Regions from separate parts of the Anaerobacillus sp. ABA4_114 genome, predicted to be linked through region 3. Evidence: riboswitches for the same ligand, from Rfam matches in the RefSeq annotation. Region 3 holds a riboswitch; each other region holds the start of a gene.
What was found. A riboswitch is a leader RNA that binds a small molecule or an ion and turns the genes downstream of it on or off. The one in region 3 is predicted to bind S-adenosylmethionine.
Positions count from the first base shown of each region.

Region 1: it holds a riboswitch for S-adenosylmethionine, as region 3 does, so the genes downstream of both, ACXAEY_RS20330 (LLM class flavin-dependent oxidoreductase) here and ACXAEY_RS03005 (MetQ/NlpA family ABC transporter substrate-binding protein) in region 3, are expected to answer to the same signal.
Region 2: it holds a riboswitch for S-adenosylmethionine, as region 3 does, so the genes downstream of both, metK (methionine adenosyltransferase) here and ACXAEY_RS03005 (MetQ/NlpA family ABC transporter substrate-binding protein) in region 3, are expected to answer to the same signal.

Region 1 is NZ_JBSWUM010000001.1:3,925,987-3,933,036, forward strand. It holds gene ACXAEY_RS20300 (DUF58 domain-containing protein) at 1-203, opposite strand, end outside; gene ACXAEY_RS20305 (AAA family ATPase) at 200-1,174, opposite strand; gene ACXAEY_RS20310 (DUF488 domain-containing protein) at 1,426-1,776, shown strand; gene ACXAEY_RS20315 (MetQ/NlpA family ABC transporter substrate-binding protein) at 1,859-2,686, opposite strand; gene ACXAEY_RS20320 (methionine ABC transporter permease) at 2,704-3,363, opposite strand; gene ACXAEY_RS20325 (methionine ABC transporter ATP-binding protein) at 3,335-4,363, opposite strand; gene ACXAEY_RS20330 (LLM class flavin-dependent oxidoreductase) at 4,360-5,748, opposite strand; SAM riboswitch class I at 5,831-5,932, opposite strand; SAM riboswitch class I at 6,079-6,184, shown strand; gene ACXAEY_RS20335 (acyl-CoA dehydrogenase family protein) at 6,269-7,050, shown strand, end outside.
Region 2 is NZ_JBSWUM010000001.1:1,099,998-1,107,047, reverse strand. It holds gene ACXAEY_RS05415 (glycosyltransferase family 4 protein) at 1-639, shown strand, start outside; gene ACXAEY_RS05410 (nucleotide sugar dehydrogenase) at 661-1,983, shown strand; gene ACXAEY_RS05405 (MSMEG_1061 family FMN-dependent PPOX-type flavoprotein) at 1,975-2,595, opposite strand; gene metK (methionine adenosyltransferase) at 2,765-3,961, opposite strand; SAM riboswitch class I at 4,159-4,269, opposite strand; gene pckA (phosphoenolpyruvate carboxykinase (ATP)) at 4,486-6,075, shown strand; gene ACXAEY_RS05390 (ABC transporter substrate-binding protein) at 6,206-7,050, shown strand, end outside.
Region 3 is NZ_JBSWUM010000001.1:618,570-625,619, reverse strand. It holds gene ACXAEY_RS03025 (DUF6843 domain-containing protein) at 1-75, opposite strand, end outside; gene ACXAEY_RS03020 (iron-containing alcohol dehydrogenase family protein) at 509-1,591, opposite strand; gene ACXAEY_RS03015 (methionine ABC transporter permease) at 1,613-2,287, opposite strand; gene ACXAEY_RS03010 (methionine ABC transporter ATP-binding protein) at 2,277-3,311, opposite strand; gene ACXAEY_RS03005 (MetQ/NlpA family ABC transporter substrate-binding protein) at 3,334-4,140, opposite strand; SAM riboswitch class I at 4,311-4,419, opposite strand; gene ACXAEY_RS03000 (S9 family peptidase) at 4,538-6,532, opposite strand; gene ACXAEY_RS02995 (DUF3899 domain-containing protein) at 6,555-6,923, opposite strand; gene ACXAEY_RS02990 (peptide ABC transporter substrate-binding protein) at 6,981-7,050, opposite strand, start outside.

The DNA.
Region 1 (7,050 bases), 3.3 Mb from region 3:
TTATTAATCTCTCTCGTCATCTTGATTCCATCCAGTGGATAGAAAAGCAGTGCGAGAGAATAAATGACGAAAGGGACAAACGCATAAAAGAGAAACCAGCTAACAAACCCGCCCTGGAACATCGCATATGAAAAGGTGATCAGTAAGAGGAGAAGTAAAAAGAAGAATTTCAATACCCGATTTTGTGAAAGCTTCTCTCTCATTTCACTTTCTCTTCTCGGATGAGAGGTACTTTTACTCGTTGAACGATCTCTCGTATAATTTGCTCAGACTCCTGCCCTTCAAACGCTGCTTCTGATTTTAACAGCACACGGTGTGACAAAACGTAAGGTGCTAAGTATTTGATATCGTCTGGAACCACATAATCACGATTCCGCATGAACGCATACGCCTGCGCCGCTTTCATCAATGATAGGGACCCTCGAGGGCTCGCTCCTAAATAAATGGATGTATTATGCCTCGTGCGGCTCACAATGTCGATGATGTACTGTTTAACAGATTGCTCGACGAACACTTCTCTCACTTTCTTCTGCATGTCGATCAACTCAGCGATCTCAAGAGCTGATTCGATCATATCGATCGGATGACCGTGCTCCGTTCTGTTCAGCACCTCGAGCTCTTCTTCAGGCGTTGGATAGCCCATCTTCAATTTTAATAAGAAACGATCGAGCTGAGCTTCAGGTAGTGGATACGTGCCTTCATACTCGATTGGATTTTGTGTTGCCATAACGAAGAATGGCTGCGGAAGAATGTGCGTTTCTCCATCGACCGTTACACTCCCTTCTTCCATTCCTTCTAACAGCGCAGACTGTGTCTTAGGAGAGGTACGGTTGATTTCATCCGCTAGAATAATGTTTCCTAGAAGTGGTCCTTTTCGAAATTCGAACATCATTTCTCTTTGATTAAAGACGGAGACTCCCGTTAGATCAGATGGCAGTAGATCCGGGGTGAACTGAATACGATTAAAACCCGCCCCCACCGACTTCGCGAGTGCTCGCACCATCATCGTCTTTCCTACACCTGGAACATCTTCAAGAAGGACATGGCTGCCTGCTAGTAGTGCAACAAGACTTAGTTCCGTAACCTCCCTTTTTCCTACCATGACATTTTCGATATTTTCTATGACTTTTTTCACAGATGGTTGGTACGTATCGTACTGGTACTCTGAGCTCATGAACGATTCCTCCATTAACCTTTTACAAGGTAGTTGTATTCGATATAGGTATCTTTACCTATTAAACATAATGTCTAAGTACTCATATCCTTATTGTAACAAAAATAGGAAACAACACGTTAGTAAGTTACTATGTTTTCACACAATTACAAAAAATAAAGGGGGTACTCATTTCATAGTGCATTCGTTTCACTTAACTTGTGAAAGGGAATTCTAATAAAGGTAAATCTACACTGTGAAGGGGGATGTTTATGTCTGTTGTACTGAAAAGAATCTATGAAGAAGACCAGCCAGGCGGCTATCGTGTATTGGTCGATCGAGTCTGGCCGAGAGGGATATCGAAAGAAGATGCGAACCTCGATGAGTGGATGAAGGATATCGCACCTAGCTCTTCACTACGGAAGTGGTTCAACCATGACCCTAATAAGTTCGAATCGTTCAAAGCATCCTACCGGAAAGAAATAACGGAAAGCTCAGAAGCTACATCTAACCTTTCTAATTTGAAAGAATTAGCTTCTGACAGAAGAGTAGTATTGCTTTATGGTGCAAAAGACAAAGAGAACAACCATGCCGTTGTGTTGAAGGACATGATTGAAGAGTAGCTCCCGGAAGCTAAAGCAAAATGCGAAAAGGCTACGGTCATTCCGTAGCCTTCAGTCCTTTCTTATTCTACCTACGTTTTAATCAGTCTTTTTTAAACCACTCAGGCTGATGAAAGCCCTGAAACTCTTCTTCTATGACTTTTCGAAATTCATCAGATTTTACTGCTTCTTCAATATCCTTCACATACTGCGCATCTTTATCTGCCGTATTCACAACGACCTGATTGATGATGTTCTCAGGCAGCTTATCTTTTACAATCGCATCGTTTAGATCCATTCCTGCCGCGATTGCAAAGTTACCGTTCACTGCAGATACATCGACTGAATCGAGCGTTCTTGGAAGCTGTGCTGCTTCAACAGGCTTAAAGACAAGGTCTTTCGGGTTCTTCGTGATGTCTTTTACTGAAGCTTTTAGAGGATCAACATCGTCATCAAATTCGATGACGCCATTATCACGTAGAACTGTTAGACCACGTGCAAGGTTCGTTGGATCATTAGCGATTGCTACCGTACTCCCCTTTTCGATCTCATCTAGTGAATCATACTTGTTCGAGTAGATTCCGATCGGAGCAGTGGGCACTCTGATCACACCGCTTAAGTCCATATTGTTTTCTTTCGCAAATGCCTTCATATATACTTCATGCTGATACAAGTTGGCATCGATCGACCCGCTTTTTAAGGCTAGGTTCGGCTGAACATAATCATTAAATTCCTTGATCGTAACCGAGTACCCTTTTTCCTCAAGATAAGGTTTCACACCCTTTTCTAGCATATCGCTATACGGAATCGTTCCTCCGAGTATCAATTCTTTCTTTTCTAACTTGCTCGCTTCACTACTCTTGTCCCCACATGCCGATAAAACCCCGACTACTAGTAAGAGAATGATCATCAAGACCGTATTTTTCTTCATATAAAAGCCTCCATCCATTATTTCTTATCTACTGTTTTCGCAATAAAATCACCAAAGTACTGTACGAGCTGAACGATGACGATCAATAGAATGACGGTCGTGAACATGACCGTATCATCATAACGGTAGTATCCGTAGCGAATCGCAAGATCCCCGATTCCTCCACCGCCGATCGTTCCCGCCATCGCCGAGTAGCCGATCAAACTGATCGCCGTTATTGTGAGCCCTGTGATCAATCCAGGCTTCGCCTCTGGCAGGACGATGTGTTTAATAATCATCCACGGTGAAGCACCCGCGGCTACGGCTGCTTCAATCACACCTTTGTCGATCTCACGAGCAGCCGATTCTACGATTCTTGCATAAAACGGAATCGCAGCAACGGAGAGGGAAACAGAAGCTGCCATAGGTCCAATCGTTGTTCCCAACAAAAGGCTCGTTACCGGAAGCAAGAATACGAGCAAGATGATGAAGGGAACGGAACGAATCAAGTTGATAATGATGCCGACCGCTTGCTTCACATATTTATTTTCTAAAAACAACCCTCGATCTGTGATAAATAGGATGACCCCTAACGGGAGACCAATGAAAACGGCAAACAACAAAGCGATTCCAACCATAATCAACGTTTCAAAAAATGCGACGTTCAGTTCAGGCAAGAGCTCGATAATGTGGTCCATCGTTGATCACCTCCACGTTGTTTACTCGCTTCTCTAAGTAAGCGATCGCTCGAGACACTTCAGCATCCTCTCCACTCACATCCATGATGAACACACCGAGCGGCGTTTCCTGGATGTATTCGACTTTTCCATGCAAAATGTTGCCTTTCACATTAAACCTCTGCAGCATATCGGAAACGACCGAATCCGTTGCTAGATCGCGGAGAAACATGAGCTTCACTAGCTTCCCTTGTACATGTTCGATCAACGAATCAGGAAGATGGAACTCTAGTACGTTCTGAATGAACGTTTTTGTTAATGCATCTTTCGGATTTGAAAAAATATCGAACGTCGTGCCCGACTCCACGACTCTTCCCTCACGCATGACCGCACAGCGATGACAGATCTCCTTCACCACTTCCATTTCATGCGTGATAATGACGATCGTAATCCCAAGTTTTTGATTGATGTCTTTCAGCAATGAAAGAATGGATTTTGTCGTGTTAGGATCTAGCGCTGACGTCGCCTCGTCACACAGCAACACCTTCGGATCATTTGCTAAAGCCCGCGCGATACTCACCCTTTGCTTCTGACCACCGCTCAACTGTGACGGGTATTTCCCCTTCTGATCAGAAAGGTCGACTACGCTCAATAAATGATCGACCTTTTCACCGATCTGCTTTTTACTAACTCCGGCAGCGAGAAGGGCAAATGCGACGTTCTCATAGACTGTTTTTGAAGCAACCAAATAGAATCCTTGAAAAATCATTCCGATCGATTGCCTTGCTTTTCGAAGCTCTTTATTCGATAGCGATAGCAAGTCGATTCCGTCAACGTGAACGGACCCTGTCGTTGGCCTTTCCAAAGCATTAATAAACCGTAAGAGCGTACTTTTACCCGCTCCGCTATACCCAACGATTCCGTAGATCTCTCCCTTTTCTACACGAAGAGAAACGTTATCGACAGCAACGATCTTGTCCTTCTTTCCATACTCTTTCGTAATCTCTCTTAGTTCGATCATTGCACGACTTCCTTACGATAAGCATAGTTTTTTCCTGGATGGTCGTCTGGCAGTCTTGCGTCTTTGTTGAAGAGCTTTTCACGCAGCGTACCTTCTTGATAATCCTTTTTATAAAGACCACGCTTCTGTAGTTCTGGTACGACTAATTCTACGAAAGCTTCCAAGTCTCCAGGCGTTACGAGGTGGTTCAAATTAAATCCGTCTACTCCTGAAGCTTCGAATTGAAATTGAATCGCATCCGCTACATCAGAAGGGTTACCAACGATCACGCTGTTGCGGTCGATCGATTCAAAGCGATTCAACACCTCTCTTACCGTCAGCTTTTTCGGCGCATCCTTCGTCAACGTTGCCGCTTTATACTGTCCACCTTCTGTTGATTTCTTATATTCAAACGGCTCATCAAGGTCCATCTCTTCAAACTCTGCTACATCATAGCCACTCGCACCGTATTGAGCCTTTGCTGCATCAGCACTCCATAGCTTGTTGTACGCCTCAAACTTCGCCTCCGCTTCCTCTGTCGTTTCACCTACGATCACACTTAAAAACGAGAAAATTTTCACGTGATCCGGATTTCTTCCATGCTTGACGGCACGCTCACGAATATCATCGGCATAGTAGTGGATTCGCTCAGGAGTCGGTCCTCCGACAAACACGCACTCCGCATGCTTTGATGCGAATTCTCGCCCTTTCTCTGATGTCCCAGCTTGATAGATCACAGGCGTTCGCTGTGGAGACGGTTCACTAAGATGCGGTCCTTCAACACTGAAATAGTGACCTTCATGATTGATTTCATGAACTTTGTCGGGCTCAACAAGCGTATCAGCTACTCGATCTTCAACCACAGCACCATCCTCCCAGCTGCTTTCCCACAATTTGTAGGACACGTCCATATACTCATGAGCGATATCATAACGCTCATCATGACGAATCATCTTCTCAAGTCCGAAGTTGCGTGCCGCATTCGGTAAATAAGAGGTAACGACGTTCCAGGCAACTCGCCCTTTTGTTAGATGATCGAGCGTCGAAAATCTGCGCGCATTTCCAAAAGGTGCTTCGTACGTCGTGCTGACCGTAACAGCGAAGGAAAGGTGCTCGGTCACACTCGCCATCGCAGGGACAAGAAGTGCGGGATCATTGATTGGCACTTGCAATCCATCACGGATTGAAGGATCCTTACTCTTTTGGTACACATCATAAACACCAAGAACATCTGCAAAGAAGACCGCATCGAACTTCCCTTTCTCTAATGTCTTAGCAAGGTCGATCCAGTAGTCTAAGTCTTTGTATCTCTGATGACGCTGACTTTCTGGATGCTTCCATAGCCCATGTGAATTGTGCATCGAACTGTTCATGTCGAACGCATTCAAAATGATTTGTTTACTCATCTCTTTGAACCTCCACTCTTTTTTGAAACATAAAAAGGCCTCTTCATAAGAAAAGAAGAGGCCGTGAAAAAGCAACTGTCTTTTCTTATCCTTCAAGCATCGCTTGCTGGAATTGGCACAGTACTCAACCGAGTCTGTTGCCGAGGCTTCAAAGGGCCAGTCCCTCCACCTCTCTTGATAAGAAAGTTTGTTTTATTGAATTTAACGATGAATATACAGCACCGATCGATTCCCTGTCAACAAAAAAATCAAAAAATTATTTCTTTTCTAATTACTTGTTGACATTGCGTTTATTTGTCCGTATTCTATTCTTTAACGCACTACCGCATGCATTTATCTAGAGTCAGGGGAGGAATCTGGTCCAACGATCCTGCAGCAACCGCTTATCTTAAGCAAGGTGCTCATTCCAGCAGACTTTTTGTCTGAAAGATGAAGCTTGTATGGTTCGAATGTTAATGAGCCTAAGTCTACTTTCAGCTGAAAGTAGACTTTTTTTGTATAGAGAAAAAGGAGGATACCGATGCCATTTGCAACTGAAAAGCAGCCTGATTTGAAGGAAGAACTCACTGAACTCGTTGAACTTTTTAAAAGTAGATCTGCAAAATATGATGAAGAAGAAAGGTTTCCTTACGAGAACTTCGAAGATTTAAAGGCGAGGAACTTTTTATCACTCACTGTACCAAAAGAATATGGAGGCTCCGGTCTTAACTTGTACGAGTTCTTGAAAGTTCAAGAACAGCTCGCATCAGGTGATGGTCCGACGGCACTGTCCCTCGGCTGGCAGCTTGGAGTCATCTTAGAAATCGCTGAATCGCGAGCCTGGGATGAAGCGGTTTTCGAAAAAGTGTGCCACTTGATCGTAAACGAAAAAGCACTACTCAACCTTGCGCAAACTGAAAAAGCAACCGGCAGCCCTTCACGCGGCGGGATTCCTCAAACGACTGCTACAAAAACGCCGGAGGGCTGGATCATCAATGGACGAAAATCCTTTACGTCGATGGCCGTGGCGCTTGATTACTCCATCGTCACAGCTGACGTTGATCAAACCGGTAAGAAAGGGTTTGTCCTGATTGATCATAAGCTTGAAGGCGTACAAATTGAGGAAACGTGGGACAGTATCTCCATGAAAGGGACAAAGAGTGATGATCTCGTGCTACATAACGTCCACGTTAAACCTGAGGATCTATTGGTAATTGAGGAGAACCACAAAGCCTCTCCGAAAGGATGGTACCTGCAGATTCCAGCCGTTTACCTTGGCATCGCCTCTTCAGCCATGGACTACACGGTCGAATTCGCCTCCTC
Region 2 (7,050 bases), 480 kb from region 3:
AAGTTATGGAAACGAGGGGTAGATTGTACGCAGTTCTCTCCCTCCAAAAAGTCTAATGCTGTAAGGGAACGGTATGCCATCAAAGAAAAGTATATCTTTTTATTTGTGAGTAGACTTGCTCCAGAAAAAAACCTCGAAACACTCAGAAAGATAATGTGGAAGCTTCCAAAAGGGATCAAAGACCACTCACGATGGCTAGTCGTAGGAGATGGACCATCCTTACCGAAATTCAGAGAGAATCTCCCAGATAATGTAACCCTTACTGGTTATAAGCATGGTGAAGAGCTTTCTGAGCTATATGCCAGTGCAGACTTATTCGTTTTTCCTTCAGCTACCGAAACATTCGGCAATGTAGCGCTTGAGTCTCTCGCATCAGGAACACCAGTTATCGCAGCAAATGCAGGCGGGTTGATCGAAGTGGTTTCTCACAATCGTAACGGTGTCCTTTGTTCTCCTTATTCAGAAGCAGACTATATACGTTCTATTGAAAGGTTACTAGAAGACCCGATCGAACGTTTGATGATGGGGTATGAAGGTAGAAGGTATGCCCTTACTCAATCCTGGGATGCCATATTCGGCAGGTTGGTTGAAGATTATGAAACTGTAATCGGAAACAAAAAAGTCGCGCAGTACGCCTAAAACCCTGAGAGGAAGAGTGACATGAAATTAGCAGTATTTGGAGCAACCCGTATAGGAGTCACAGCAGCAGCTACGTTTGCAGCAAATGGGTATGACGTTATTTGCGCTGATGATGATAAAACAATTATTTCAGCACTTAAGAATGGGTCTGTTCCTTTCAATGAAAGTGGTTTACAGGAACGATACAATGAGGCCGTAAGAACGGGCATGTTAGCCTTCTCCACAAATAAACTGGCTGCCGCTGCAGAAGCTAGCTATCTCCTATTCACCGAATCACTTCAAACAAATGAAGACCAAGTTCCAGATCTTACGAACCTTTACCGTTTCATCAGACAAATTGCAGTGAGCGTTCAATCTCACAAAACATTTATTATCAAGAGTACGGTGCCACCTGGAACTACGACCAGAATCCATAATATCCTTATCGAACAAGGATTGACTGAACAAGATTTCGAAGTTATTCACAATCCAGACTTCTCACGACCGGGGACGATCGTGAAAGATTTTACACATCCATCTGAGTTAATTATAGGTACCTCCTCTTTGAGGGGATGTCGATTGATGGAGTCATTCTATTCTCCACTGACGAACACTCTTCAATTTATGGATTATGCTAGCGCTGAATTGATGAAATATGCATGCCACACATACCTTGCTTTAAATAGTTCTTGCCTAAATATGATCGCAGGTATGGCAGAGAGATACGGAGCTGATGTGGAAGTTATACACGGGGCACTCCGTGCAGATCCACGAATGGGACATCACTCAAGACATCCAGGCTCTTTCTATCAAGGTAACGAAAGCATATCGAACGTTTCAACGTTTCGAGAAATGGAAAACCAGTCGTTTTCTGGCTCAAAGCTTATTAATTTGATAGAGGAAATCGAACGATATCAACCCGAAATTCTCACACAAAAACTTAAAGATTTTCTAGGAACACTACACGGCTCGATCATTGGGGTTTTAGGAGATTCATATAAAAAAGAGGCTCCCTCTCCTTCAGACCTTGTATCAAAACGGCTTGAAGAAGAAGGGGCCGAAGTTAGATTCTTTGATCCTTCTATGGAACATCACCACTCGAGCCAATACCGTTCGTTGATGAACGATACTGTTACAAACTGTGATGCTTTGCTATTATTAACCGAATTACCCCTTATTCAGAATGTTGATTGGGGTCAAGTGGTGAAACGTCAAAGATTGCCTTTACTCGTGGATGGACATAACTTATTCACGTTGGAAGAAGCAAGAAAGATCGCCAATGAGCATGACCTAATATATTGCTCTATCGGAAGACCAAACATTTATAAGGGGTTAGGAGCCATTTCTGTTCAACAGTCAATATAGACGCTGTGAGTAACTTTCCCTCAAGGTCTTGCTAACAGAATTGCTTTCAAGCTTCGCATGGTCTGCGAGCATCTTTGCGGCACTTGGTAACTTTTCTGTATTCGGCCAATAGTCTTGCTTAAAAAGATGAGAACGCTTTAATGCTTTTCCACAATGAATAAAACATTCGACCACTTCGACTCCTATTCCTAAAGAAGGAATATTCCCAAATGCCTCGCAGTCTTTAAGTAAGCCTTCCTCTTTAACGATACTCGCTTTACCGTTGATTCTAAGGCTTTCCTCCCTGCCTGGAACAAGAAATAACAACCCTACATTGGGGTTCTCCAAAATATTCAGTAGGGAGTCCATCCGTTTGTTCCCCGGCCTTTCCGGGATTAGAAGGTGTTTTTTATCGATCACTTTCACAAATCCTGGTTGGTCTCCCCTCGGGGATACATCGCTTCCCGAATGAGATGCTGTAGCGATTGTTAAGAAAGGTGAATGTGAGATAAATCGTTCACAGTTATCATCTAAGAAGTTGATCACCTTGTTGGCAGCTAACTTCCCCGGCTCTCCTCCAATCGATCGTAACTCTTCTAGCGATTCAACTTTCTGTCCAAAAACGTCTGACATGGTAGCCCCCCTAACTAAATCTCAACTATTTCAAGTTTACCATTAAATGGCTTTTGCGCGTTGGGTAGTTCTGTCATATGACGTTATATAACCATTACGCTACTTAAACCGCACAAAAAAGCTGTCGAGAATATCTCGACAGCTTGCTAGGCCTCATAGGCTTACTATTTTATTGGTTAGCACCCTTTTTAAGAGCTTCTGCTTTATCAGTGTACTCCCATGGTAATTCGATGTCTGTACGTCCAAAATGGCCGTAAGCAGCCGTTTGCTTGTAAATTGGGCGTCGCAGATCTAACATCTTGATGATCCCTGCTGGACGTAGGTCGAAGTTATCTCGCACCAGTTGTACTAGCTTCTCTTCAGATACGGTTCCAGTGCCAAACGTGTCGATCGAAATCGATACAGGTTGAGCTACTCCAATCGCATAAGCCAACTGTACTTCACAACGATCAGCAAGTTTTGCTGCTACGATATTTTTAGCTACGTAGCGCGCTGCATAAGCCGCTGAACGGTCAACCTTTGTAGCATCCTTACCTGAGAATGCGCCACCACCATGACGTGCATATCCGCCGTAAGTATCCACGATGATCTTACGCCCTGTTAACCCTGCATCACCTTGAGGTCCACCGATTACAAAGCGACCAGTAGGATTAATGAAATACTTTGTATCTTCATCGATCAATTCTGGAGAAACAACAGGCTTAACGACGTGCTCTTTAATATTTCGTTGAATTTGCTCAAGCGAAACTTCTGGATGATGCTGTGTAGAGACAACGATCGTATCGATACGTACCGGCTTACCTTCTTCATCATATTCTACTGTAACCTGGGTTTTGCCATCCGGACGAAGATAAGGTAGGATTTCCTCTTTTCTTACTTCGCTTAAACGACGTGCCAACTTATGAGCTAAAGAAATCGGTAGAGGCATAAGTTCAGGAGTTTCATTACAAGCATACCCAAACATCAACCCCTGGTCACCAGCGCCAATCGATTCAATCTCATCGTCAGACATTTGGCCTTCACGTGCTTCTAAAGCCACGTTCACACCAGCAGCAATATCAGCTGACTGTTCATCGATCGATGAAAGGACTGCACATGTTTCTGCGTCAAAACCATATTTAGCACGTGTGTATCCAATCGATTGGACCGTTTCACGAACGACTTTCGGAATATCTACATAGTGAGATGTAGTGATCTCTCCGGAAACCAACACTAGTCCAGTCGTGACTGTAGTTTCACATGCAACGCGCGCATTAGGGTCGTGCGCAAGAATATCATCCAGAATCGCATCAGAAATTTGGTCTGATATTTTATCTGGATGCCCCTCAGTTACTGATTCAGAAGTAAACAAACGACGATTACTCACTTAAGTACCTCCTTAAGGATTCATTCCTATTTAATATAGTGTAATGGATACGGTACTCATTTCCCTAATAGTGTTGTCGAAACGAGACATCGAATTCAATAATAAACGGTAATATTACGCTTTTTTCCAAAAACGACAATAAAAAAGCCCTTTCCTTCATCATAAAGGGAAAGGAGCTGAAGTCTCTTGCCTTTCGCCTCTTATCTTCCAAGACAATAAGTCTTGCAGGTTAGCACCTTAATCCACTATATGAGGAGTTGGTTGCTGAGCTTCATAGGGCCTGTCCCTCCGCTTACTCGGGATAAGAGTATCCATTCTCGAAATATAATATCGTAGTTCGCTTTCTCTGTCAATCTAATGACACAAGCCCTAATTAGAAAGGTCATTCACCTTTTTTTCACTTTTCAAGGAAAAATCCATAGATTAGTATAGAATAATTAAATGAATGTGTTATACTAATTTTGAGTTAAACAAGTTCAGAAAAGATCTTGATGAAATTTTATTATAAAGGATGGGTTTAACGTATGAAAACAGCTTCCTTCTCTTCACCACTTTTGGATGCCATTTTAAATAAGAATAATCCGCATGTTAATTTATCAGTTTCTGAACTGGTAGAACGTTCACTATCGATGAAAGAGGGAACATTAACATCCACTGGCGCTCTTCGTGTTGAAACAGGCAAATACACTGGACGTTCTCCAGAGGACAAGTTCATTGTCCGTGAAGAATCAACAAAAGACAAAATCAACTGGAAAACAAACCAGTCTATCTCTTCAGAACATTTTGAAAGCCTTTACACTAAGGTTCTGGATTACCTGGGAGAGAAAAAAGATCTTTATGTTTTCAAAGGGTTCGCTGGAGCAGACCAATCAGCAAGACTACCCATCCAGGTTATCAATGAATATGCATGGCACAACTTGTTCGCACATCAGCTTTTCATCCGCCCAAATGAATCTGAATTAAAAGGACATGAAGCAGAGTTCACTGTCATTTCTGCCCCTGGTTTTCAAGCTAACCCAGACAAAGACGGCACGAATTCAGAAACGTTCATTATTATTTCATTTGAAAAACGTACCGTCTTAATCGGTGGCACTGAGTATGCAGGTGAGATTAAGAAATCGATCTTCACTGTCATGAACTACTTACTACCTGAGCGAAATATCCTTTCCATGCACTGTTCGGCGAACGTAGGAAAAGAAGGCGATGTGGCTCTCTTCTTCGGTCTATCAGGTACAGGAAAGACGACACTATCAGCAGACGCAAACCGTCGCTTGATCGGTGACGATGAACATGGCTGGTCGATGAACGGGGTCTTCAACATCGAAGGTGGCTGCTACGCCAAATGTATTAATTTGTCTAGAGAAAAAGAGCCTCAAATTTGGGATGCAATTCGATTCGGCACTGTTCTTGAGAACGTTGCACTAGACAACAATTCGAGACTGCCTGATTATGATGATACAAGTTTAACTGAAAATACGCGTGCTGCATATCCAATCGACGCCATTCCTAATATTGCGGTTCCGAGCGTAGCGGGTCACCCTAACACGATTATCTTTTTGACTGCAGACGCTTTCGGGGTCCTACCGCCAATCAGTAAGCTGACAAAAGAGCAAGCGATGTTCCACTTCCTTTCTGGTTACACAAGTAAGCTAGCCGGAACTGAAAGAGGGGTTACGTCTCCACAAGCAACGTTCTCCACTTGCTTTGGTGCACCGTTCCTACCACTTCCTGCTCACCGATATGCAGAAATGCTGGGTGAAAAAATCATGGAACATGATGTTGAAGTCTTCCTAGTAAACACAGGCTGGTCAGGCGGAAGCTACGGCGAAGGTGAGCGTATGAAACTATCTTATACTCGTTCGATGGTTCATGCTGCTCTTAATGGAGAGCTCGACAGTGTCGAAACGAAAAAAGATCCGATCTTTGGTTTACATGTTCCTGCCCATTGCCCAGGGGTTCCTGCAGAAGTTCTTCAACCGAGGCAAACATGGAATGACAAAGATAAATATGATGAGAAAGCAAAAGAACTTGCGACTCAGTTCGTGAAAAACTTTGAGAAATTCTCAAACGTTTCAGATGAGATTAAAAACGCAGGACCTACTATTAACCTATAATTCAAAAAGCACCCTCAGCGGGTGCTTTTTTTATTTCCTGTTGCCTGTAGGCAAACACACAATGATGCTTTCTACATAAGCTATAGTATTTCAATGTGCCTATTTTGAATGGCAACAGGAGGTTATTCAAATGCCAAAAGGCTGGATGACGAAAACGATCATATTTATCGCAATATGTTCACTTTTTCTTATGTCTGCATGTAGTAATAACAGTGATAACACGGTAAGAGTTGCCGAGGTAACCCGCTCCATCTTCTATGCTCCTCAATATGTTGCATTGTCTGAAGGGATATTTGAGAAGCATGGAATCAATGTTGAACTAACCACCACATGGGGTGGAGACAAAACCATGACGACGCTCTTATCTGATGGAGCAGACATCGCACTCGTAGGATCTGAAACCTCTATCTATGTGTATGCTCAAGGGACTTCTGATCCAGTAATTAATTTTGCGCAACTCACACAAACAGATGGCACTTTTCTTGTTTCAAGGAAGGCGATGGAGCATTTTAAATGGGTCGATGTAAAAGGAAGTACATTTCTTGGTCAGCGTAAAGGTGGAATGCCTCAGATGGCAGGAGAGTTCGTTCTGAAGGAAAAAGGCATCGATCATCACAATGATATGACGCTGATCCAAAATATTGATTTCGCCAACATCGCAAATGCCTATGCTTCTGGAAAAGGAGATTTTGTGCAGCTTTTTGAACCGACTGCCAGTATATTTGAAGCTCAGGGACTCGGCCACATCGTCGCTTCTTTCGGAAAAGAATCCGGCAAGATTCCTTATACAGTCTACATGGCTAAGGATAGCTTCCTTAAGAAAAACGATGATGTTGCTACACGTTTTACAGCTGCTATTTATGAAGCACAAGCTTGGGTAGACACTCATTCATCCGAAGAGATCGCAAAATCCATTCAACCCTACTTTGAAGACACCGAGTTGTCATTGATCACCACGGTTGTTGACCGCTATAA
Region 3 (7,050 bases):
AGTAGAAGCTTTAGACGAACATGAAACCATACTTACAACCACAAGTGTCAAAACAAGTAGCTTGCTCCATCTCATTTCTGCTTCGCCCCCATTATATAAACCAACTCTATGAATAGTTCGACACCTACAAGAAAGTTCCTTCAGTTCAAGAACGGTGCCTGTCACCCCCCGCTATTTGTCGAAGAAAATATCAGACTATGGACTGATACGAAACCATCCTCGTGACCGGTTTAATCCAACTAATATCTGCGTACACTGGAAGTAGAAAGAGAGAGGTAACACAGGAGAGAGCTACCGGAGAATCTTTAATAAACAGGCTGTTATATGAATAGGATGAAAGATAAAAGGAGGGTATACTATGATATTTCTAATGAAGAATTTCTTCAAACCACAACCAAAACTCAAGGAAGCATTTAGAAAACATCGCGACCGTCACATCGACCGGCTTTCCGATCACCAATACCATATATAAACCCCTGGATCTTTCTTAGATCCAGGGGTCTTTTTATCACTTCACTGTTTTCGTCATTTCTTCAAGCTTTAAAATCGCATTGAACAGTTCCTCTGGTGATACCTGCTTCGTAATATGAATCGTCTCTTCCTCTTTTGTTGCATATTTTGATACCGCTTTAGCCTGGACATCACTAGTGATACCAAGTTCAGCGAGTGATAATGGTAACTCTACTAACTCATAGAAAGGGATCAACTCTTTGATCTCATCCCATCGCTCTTCTAAAGCGAGCTGGGCGAGTATCCCATATGCCACTTTTTCCCCATGGAGAAAAGAGTGTGTTTCAGGCTGATGCGTTAATGCGTTATGGATGGCATGCGCTCCAGCAACCCGCCCATACTGATCGCCGAAACCTCCTACCATTCCGCTTGTTAAGAGATTCGTTTCGATCACTTTTATAAACGATTCACTTAGATGGTTGTTTCTCTGATCGACCAATGCTTTCTCTCCATGTTCTAACAGCACATCACGACAGCTTTTCGCAGCAACATACGCAAAATGAATCGGTACTGAATGTGAAGGAAGCGTTTCGATGATGCTTCTCGCTTCATACCATTTTGCGAGTGTATCTCCAATTCCAGCACGTAGGAATCCAGGCGGTGAGTCGAGCAAGATTTCAGGTTCCACTAAAACAAGGTGCGTGCTCCTTGGGTAAACAATATGTTTTTGGAACTCTCCTTCCTCTGAATAAATCACACTGAGAGGCGTACACGCTGCACATGTTGAAGCGAGTGTAGGTATAAGTGCAGTTTCAATCAATAGTTCATTCGCAACTGCTTTTGCAACATCAAGAACCTTACCACCTCCCACACCGATGATAAGATCGGCACCATGAAGTCGAGCGAGCTCAGCTTGCCTTGTTATCTCAGCATTTGAGCACTCTCCTCTGTACCTCGAATACGCTACTTTGAATCTGGAGAGATCAGGTAGATAAGGAGTAGCTGCATCCCAAGATTTTTCTCCGTGAATAAAAAAAATGTTTTGGAACCCACCTTGCTCCAATCGATCTGGAAGTTCATCCAAAACACCTTGCTGACACTGATAGTGCCCCGGGGTTGCTCGAACATGAATTGGTTCCATAAGAAAACTCCTTTCGTGAGTCTAGTCCTTCTTAAGCCGTGCTGCCATTACATTACCGAGAGATTGAAGCCCCTGAACGAGTACGATCAGCAAGAACACCGTTACGTACATCACGTCGACTTCGTAACGAAGATGCCCATAGCGATAAGCAAGGTCACCTAATCCACCTGCTCCGACAAGCCCTGCCATCGCGGTGGCTCCGATCAAACCAATCGTCGCAATCGTAAGTCCTAATACGATGGAAGAACGCGATTCTCTTACAAGTACATGCCAGATGATATGACGTGTCTTAATCCCCATCGCCTCATATGCTTCAACGACGCCTCGATCCACCTCAAGAAGAGCGGACTCCATCAACCTTGCTATGTAAGGAGCAGTAAAGACGACGAGCGGCACGATCACGCCCTTCACTCCGATCGTAGTGCCTGCGATAAACTTTGTAAAAGGCAGGATGAAAAACAATAAGATGATGAACGGGATGGACCTGATCACATTGATCACAGCGTTTAACAATCGAAAAAGGATCTTGTTATCTAGCGCCTTCCCAGGTCTTGTTAGCACGAGAAGCACACCGAGTGGTAATCCTAACAGCACTGAAATTAACAGCGAGATTCCCACCATCTGGAACGTTTCGATGATCGCACTCCAAATATCCGCGCCCCATAGATCGATAAATTCCGAAATCTTAGCTGACATGCGCGTTCACCTCCGGTACATACCCTTCTACAAAAATTCCCCGTTCTTCTAAGAACATAACCGCTCTCTTCGTTTCTAAATCTTCTCCTTCAAGATGAACGACTAATCTACCAAAAGGTTGATCCTTAAGTTGCGTAATATTCCCTGCAAGAATAGATGGATAAATATCAAAGTTTTTACTAAGGAGCGCAAGTGCAGGCTTTCCTGACGATTCTCCTACGAAGGAAAGCGTCACGATTTGTCCCTTCGACTCAAGCTTCTTCACGAGGGATTCAGGTACGTCATCTTGAAACAGCGATTGTACGAATCGTTTCGTCGTAGGCGTCTTTGGTCTGCTAAATAGATCAACAACGGGTCCTTGTTCAATGATGCGTCCGTTTTCCATCACGGCCACTTCATGACAAATCTTTTGAACCACGTGCATTTCATGTGTAATGAGTAAAATCGTTAGTCCGAACTCCTGGTTGATTTGCTCTAGTAAAGATAAAATCGACTCAGTTGTGTCTGGATCGAGCGCGCTCGTTGCTTCGTCACAAAGAAGAACTTCTGGTTCATGCGCTAGCGCGCGTGCAATCGCTACTCTTTGTTTCTGTCCACCTGAGAGCTGTCCAGGATACACGTCGATCTTATCTTCTAGTCCTACAATCTGTAGATACTTTCTTACACGCGAATCGATTTCCTTTTTTGAAACGCCAGTGAGCTTAAGGGGGATGGCGATATTTTGATAAACCGTCCCCGTTTTTAATAGATTGAACGACTGAAAGATCATTCCGATTCGCTGACGTGTTTTCTTTAACTTGCCAGCTGATAGACCGGTTAACTCTACATCATTAATGAACACTTTCCCTTCTGTTGGTCTCTCTAACAGATTGACCGTTCGAACGAGGGTACTTTTACCAGCGCCACTATAACCGATCACACCATAGATCTTTCCCTTTTCAACGTTAAGGTCAACGCTATCCAGAGCCTTCGTAACAGTAGTTCCGGTTTGAAACGCTTTTGAGATATTTTCTAGTCGTATCATTTCCTTCTCTCCTTTACCGAAATTACCAGGATGCTATGACTGAGCCGTTGAATTCTTCTTTAATAAACTTCTTAACTTCATCTGACTGATAATAGTCCACTAGTTTATTGATTCTCTCGTCGTCTTTATTCTCGGTTTTTGTTGCGATTACGTTCACCCAAGGAGAATCTTCTGGTTCCATTACGAGAGAATCTTCAGTTGGAACCCGACCGCTTTCCATCGCATAGTTCGTGTTGATCGCAGCGATGGCAAGCTCACCTAGCTGTCTTGGAATCTGCGATGCTTCAAGAGGAACAAACTCAAGATTCAACGGGTTCTTCTCAATATCCTTAATCGTTGCTTCAACACCTACACCGTCTTTTAATTCAATGATCCCTGCTTCCTCAAACAACATAAGAGCTCGGGGTTCTCCAGTAGAGTGATTCGGTAATCCTACTTTGTCACCTTTCTTCAAATTATCAAGGTTCTCATATTGATCGGAATAGATGCCCATCGGAAAATTAATCGTCGTCGCAACCTTAGATAATTCCATTCCGCGCTCTTCTACAAAATCATTTAAATACGGTTCGTGCTGAAAAACATTCGCATCGAGTTCCCCTTCATCAAGAGCCTTGTTAGGCATAACGTAATCGTTAAACGCCACTACATCGATCTCGAAACCATCTTTCTCAGCAACTTCTTTTACTTTCTTCATCACATCTTCATGCGGACCCGCTGTTACCCCTACCTTTAGCGGCCCTTCGTTTGAATCACCTGACTCTGCACTGCCAGAACACCCAGCTGCGACAATTAATAATAATGCACCTACTAGTAGTGATAGTTTCTTCATTCTCCTAACTCCCTTTCTCTCCTATAGTCATTTAAAGCGTCTTTGCACTAAATTACGTAAACGCACGATATCACCAGAGCGTCGGTTCCCTCCTTTGTTTCAAACCCCATAAACGAAAAAACTCTCTCTGATGAACAGAGAGAGTTGGGTGTTTTGCACTATGTAACTCTCTCTCATCTTTCAAACGATCGCTCGTTTGCTGGAATTAGCACCTTTCTCACGAACTGAGATGGTTGCCGGGCGTCAATGGGCCAGTCCCTCCGCCACTCTTGATAAGAGTTTGAATTATTCATATTGTTTAACTATTCTCAATAGTATAGTACCTCACTCACCGAACGTCAAGGGCTTTTTCGACGTGGTACCGATGCGGTGCCTGTCACCCCTCACATTATGTCGATTAATTTTTCTCGCTTTCGAGGTGTTCATCAAACCAGCCGATCAGATGGTTCAATCGCTCTACCCTTAACTCAGGATGTCCGTTTCTTGAAAGGTTATGATCTGATTCTGGAAATCTTACAAACTTCGTCTTTTTCTCACGGTGCTTCAACGCAACGAACAACTGCTCACCTTGCTCGATCGGGCATCGGTGGTCCAGTTCGCTGTGGAGAATAAGAAGCGGTGTTTTGATTTGATCAACATATTTCAATGGTGAATGATTCCATAGCTTTGTTGGATCTTCATCGAGGTCAGCTCCCACTTCCCACTTAGTGAAGAAATAACCTATGTCGCTTACTCCGTAGAAGCTTAACCAGTTGGAGATCGAGCGCTGCGTTACAGCCGCCTTGAACACATTCGTTTTGCCAACGATCCAGTTCGTCATGAATCCGCCATAGCTGCCGCCTGTAACGAACAATTTCTCAGAATCTATGAAGCTCGTTTGCGCGACAGCTGCTTCTATCCCTGCCATGACATCGTCATAGTCGCCGCCACCATAGTCGCCACGGCATCCATTCACGAACTCCTGACCATATCCTTGACTACCGCGAGGATTCGTATAGACTACTGCATATCCTCTTGATGCAAGAAGCTGAAATTCGTGCATGAATGAATTCCCATACATCATGTGGGGACCGCCATGAATTTCTAAAACTGTTGGATACTGCTTCCCTTCCTCGAAGGAAGTCGGTTTCATGATCCACCCCTGTATATTCAGTCCATCTCTGCTTTCATAGGTGTACGGTTGTGGAGTGGAAAGCGAATCCGCACTCAACACCTCTTCATTACAGGAAGTGATTCTTTCTATCGAGCTTTCTCCTTCTAAGGATAGCGTATAGATATCACCAACATTCACCGGATCACTGATCGCTACCGCAGCTTCACCACCCGCTACGTGAAGTGCGTAGTGGTGCCTGTCACCCCCCGCTATTTGTCGAAGGGTGCCATCTAGATGAATGGAATAGATTCCTGTGTTTCCATGTTCACTCGCAAGGAAATAGAGTGTCTTGCCGTCTTCGTTCCACACCGCTCCAGACGGCTCAATTCCCCAATGGAGATCTGAAATGAGAACATCTGAACACTCGAGGTCGATTGTGTCTGTAAGGCACGTAAATGTCTTCGATTCAATCTTAACCGTCCAAACTTTATTCAGCGTCGCACTCTCATACTCAAAGTTATGTCCAATGAAAGATAGCGATGAACCATCTGGAGACCATCGTGGAGCTATGAAACTACTTCCTTCAGAATTAAGCCGCTCAGCTTCACGTCCTTCTCCAAGATTCTGAATAAACAGATCCGATTGGACATATGAACCTTTCTCTTCCCGTCTACTTCTTACGTATGCAATTTGTTTACCATTAGGAGACCAGCTAGCGTCCGAGTGATTCAGTTCAGCATCCGTCACCCAGTTTTCATCCCCAGTCTTTCGATCGATTACGACGACCTGTGTATGTTTACCCTTGAGAAAACCTTTTCCATCTGCTTTGTAATGCAGCTCTTCGACGACGAGTGCTTTCTTTCTTTTTTCTTCCTTCTCATCTCCACCTTTAGGAGTGCTCTCACTCAACACGAGAAGTTCAGTCCCGTCAGGATTCCAAACAGGGCGACTTGCTCCATTTTTTAGAGAGGTTACCTGTTCGGCTTCACCTCCGAAAGCAGATATGATCCATATTTGATTTTCTCCCGAACGGTTTGAAACAAACGCGATTTCCTTTCCATTAGGAGACCATCTTGGAGAAGAATCAAGATGGCGAGACCCGGGCGATGTCCAGGCCACTTCTTCACCACTCTCACGATCGATCATGACGAGATAAGAAGCATACTCTCGATCCTCAGTAATTTTTTTCTTCACATAGATCACTTTTTTACCGTCAGGAGAAAGCTGAGGGTCTCCTACAAATACCAGGTCATATAGTGACGTTGCCTGGAGATTCTCTTTCTCTATCTTTGTTTTCATCTAAACACCTCTCCTCATCGTTTCAAATAAATAGAAATACACCTGCTACTGACATTCCTGTAAGTCCGGTGCCTGCTCCGTAACATATAAGAATTCCACTTACGAGCACTCGTTCCTTCCAATCTGTAAAAGTCGGGTCCCTCTTCACCTGCTCATCGACACGTTCCATGGAGCGAGACCGTGGCACGATCATTCGGTGGATCTTAGAAAAACCTTCGAACAATAAAGTTAGGAAGCCACTTTTAAACACCACTAAAATCGTTCCAACCGTTAGCGCAATAATCCCCCAATAAAATGAACGATTAACAAATTGAATAGCGTCGCCTTGAGTAAACCAAAACATGATCGTCACAATAAAAGATCCTAGCAAAGCTAGTCCATACCTTCGCATCTCGCTCACCCTTTCAAGGTAAAGGAAGATCTGCTGAGCAGATCTTCCTCCATTACATTATTTCTTTTCAGCATAGCGTAGGTCAGGGTACCTGTTGACTGGATAGACGATTCCGTCATAGTCTTGT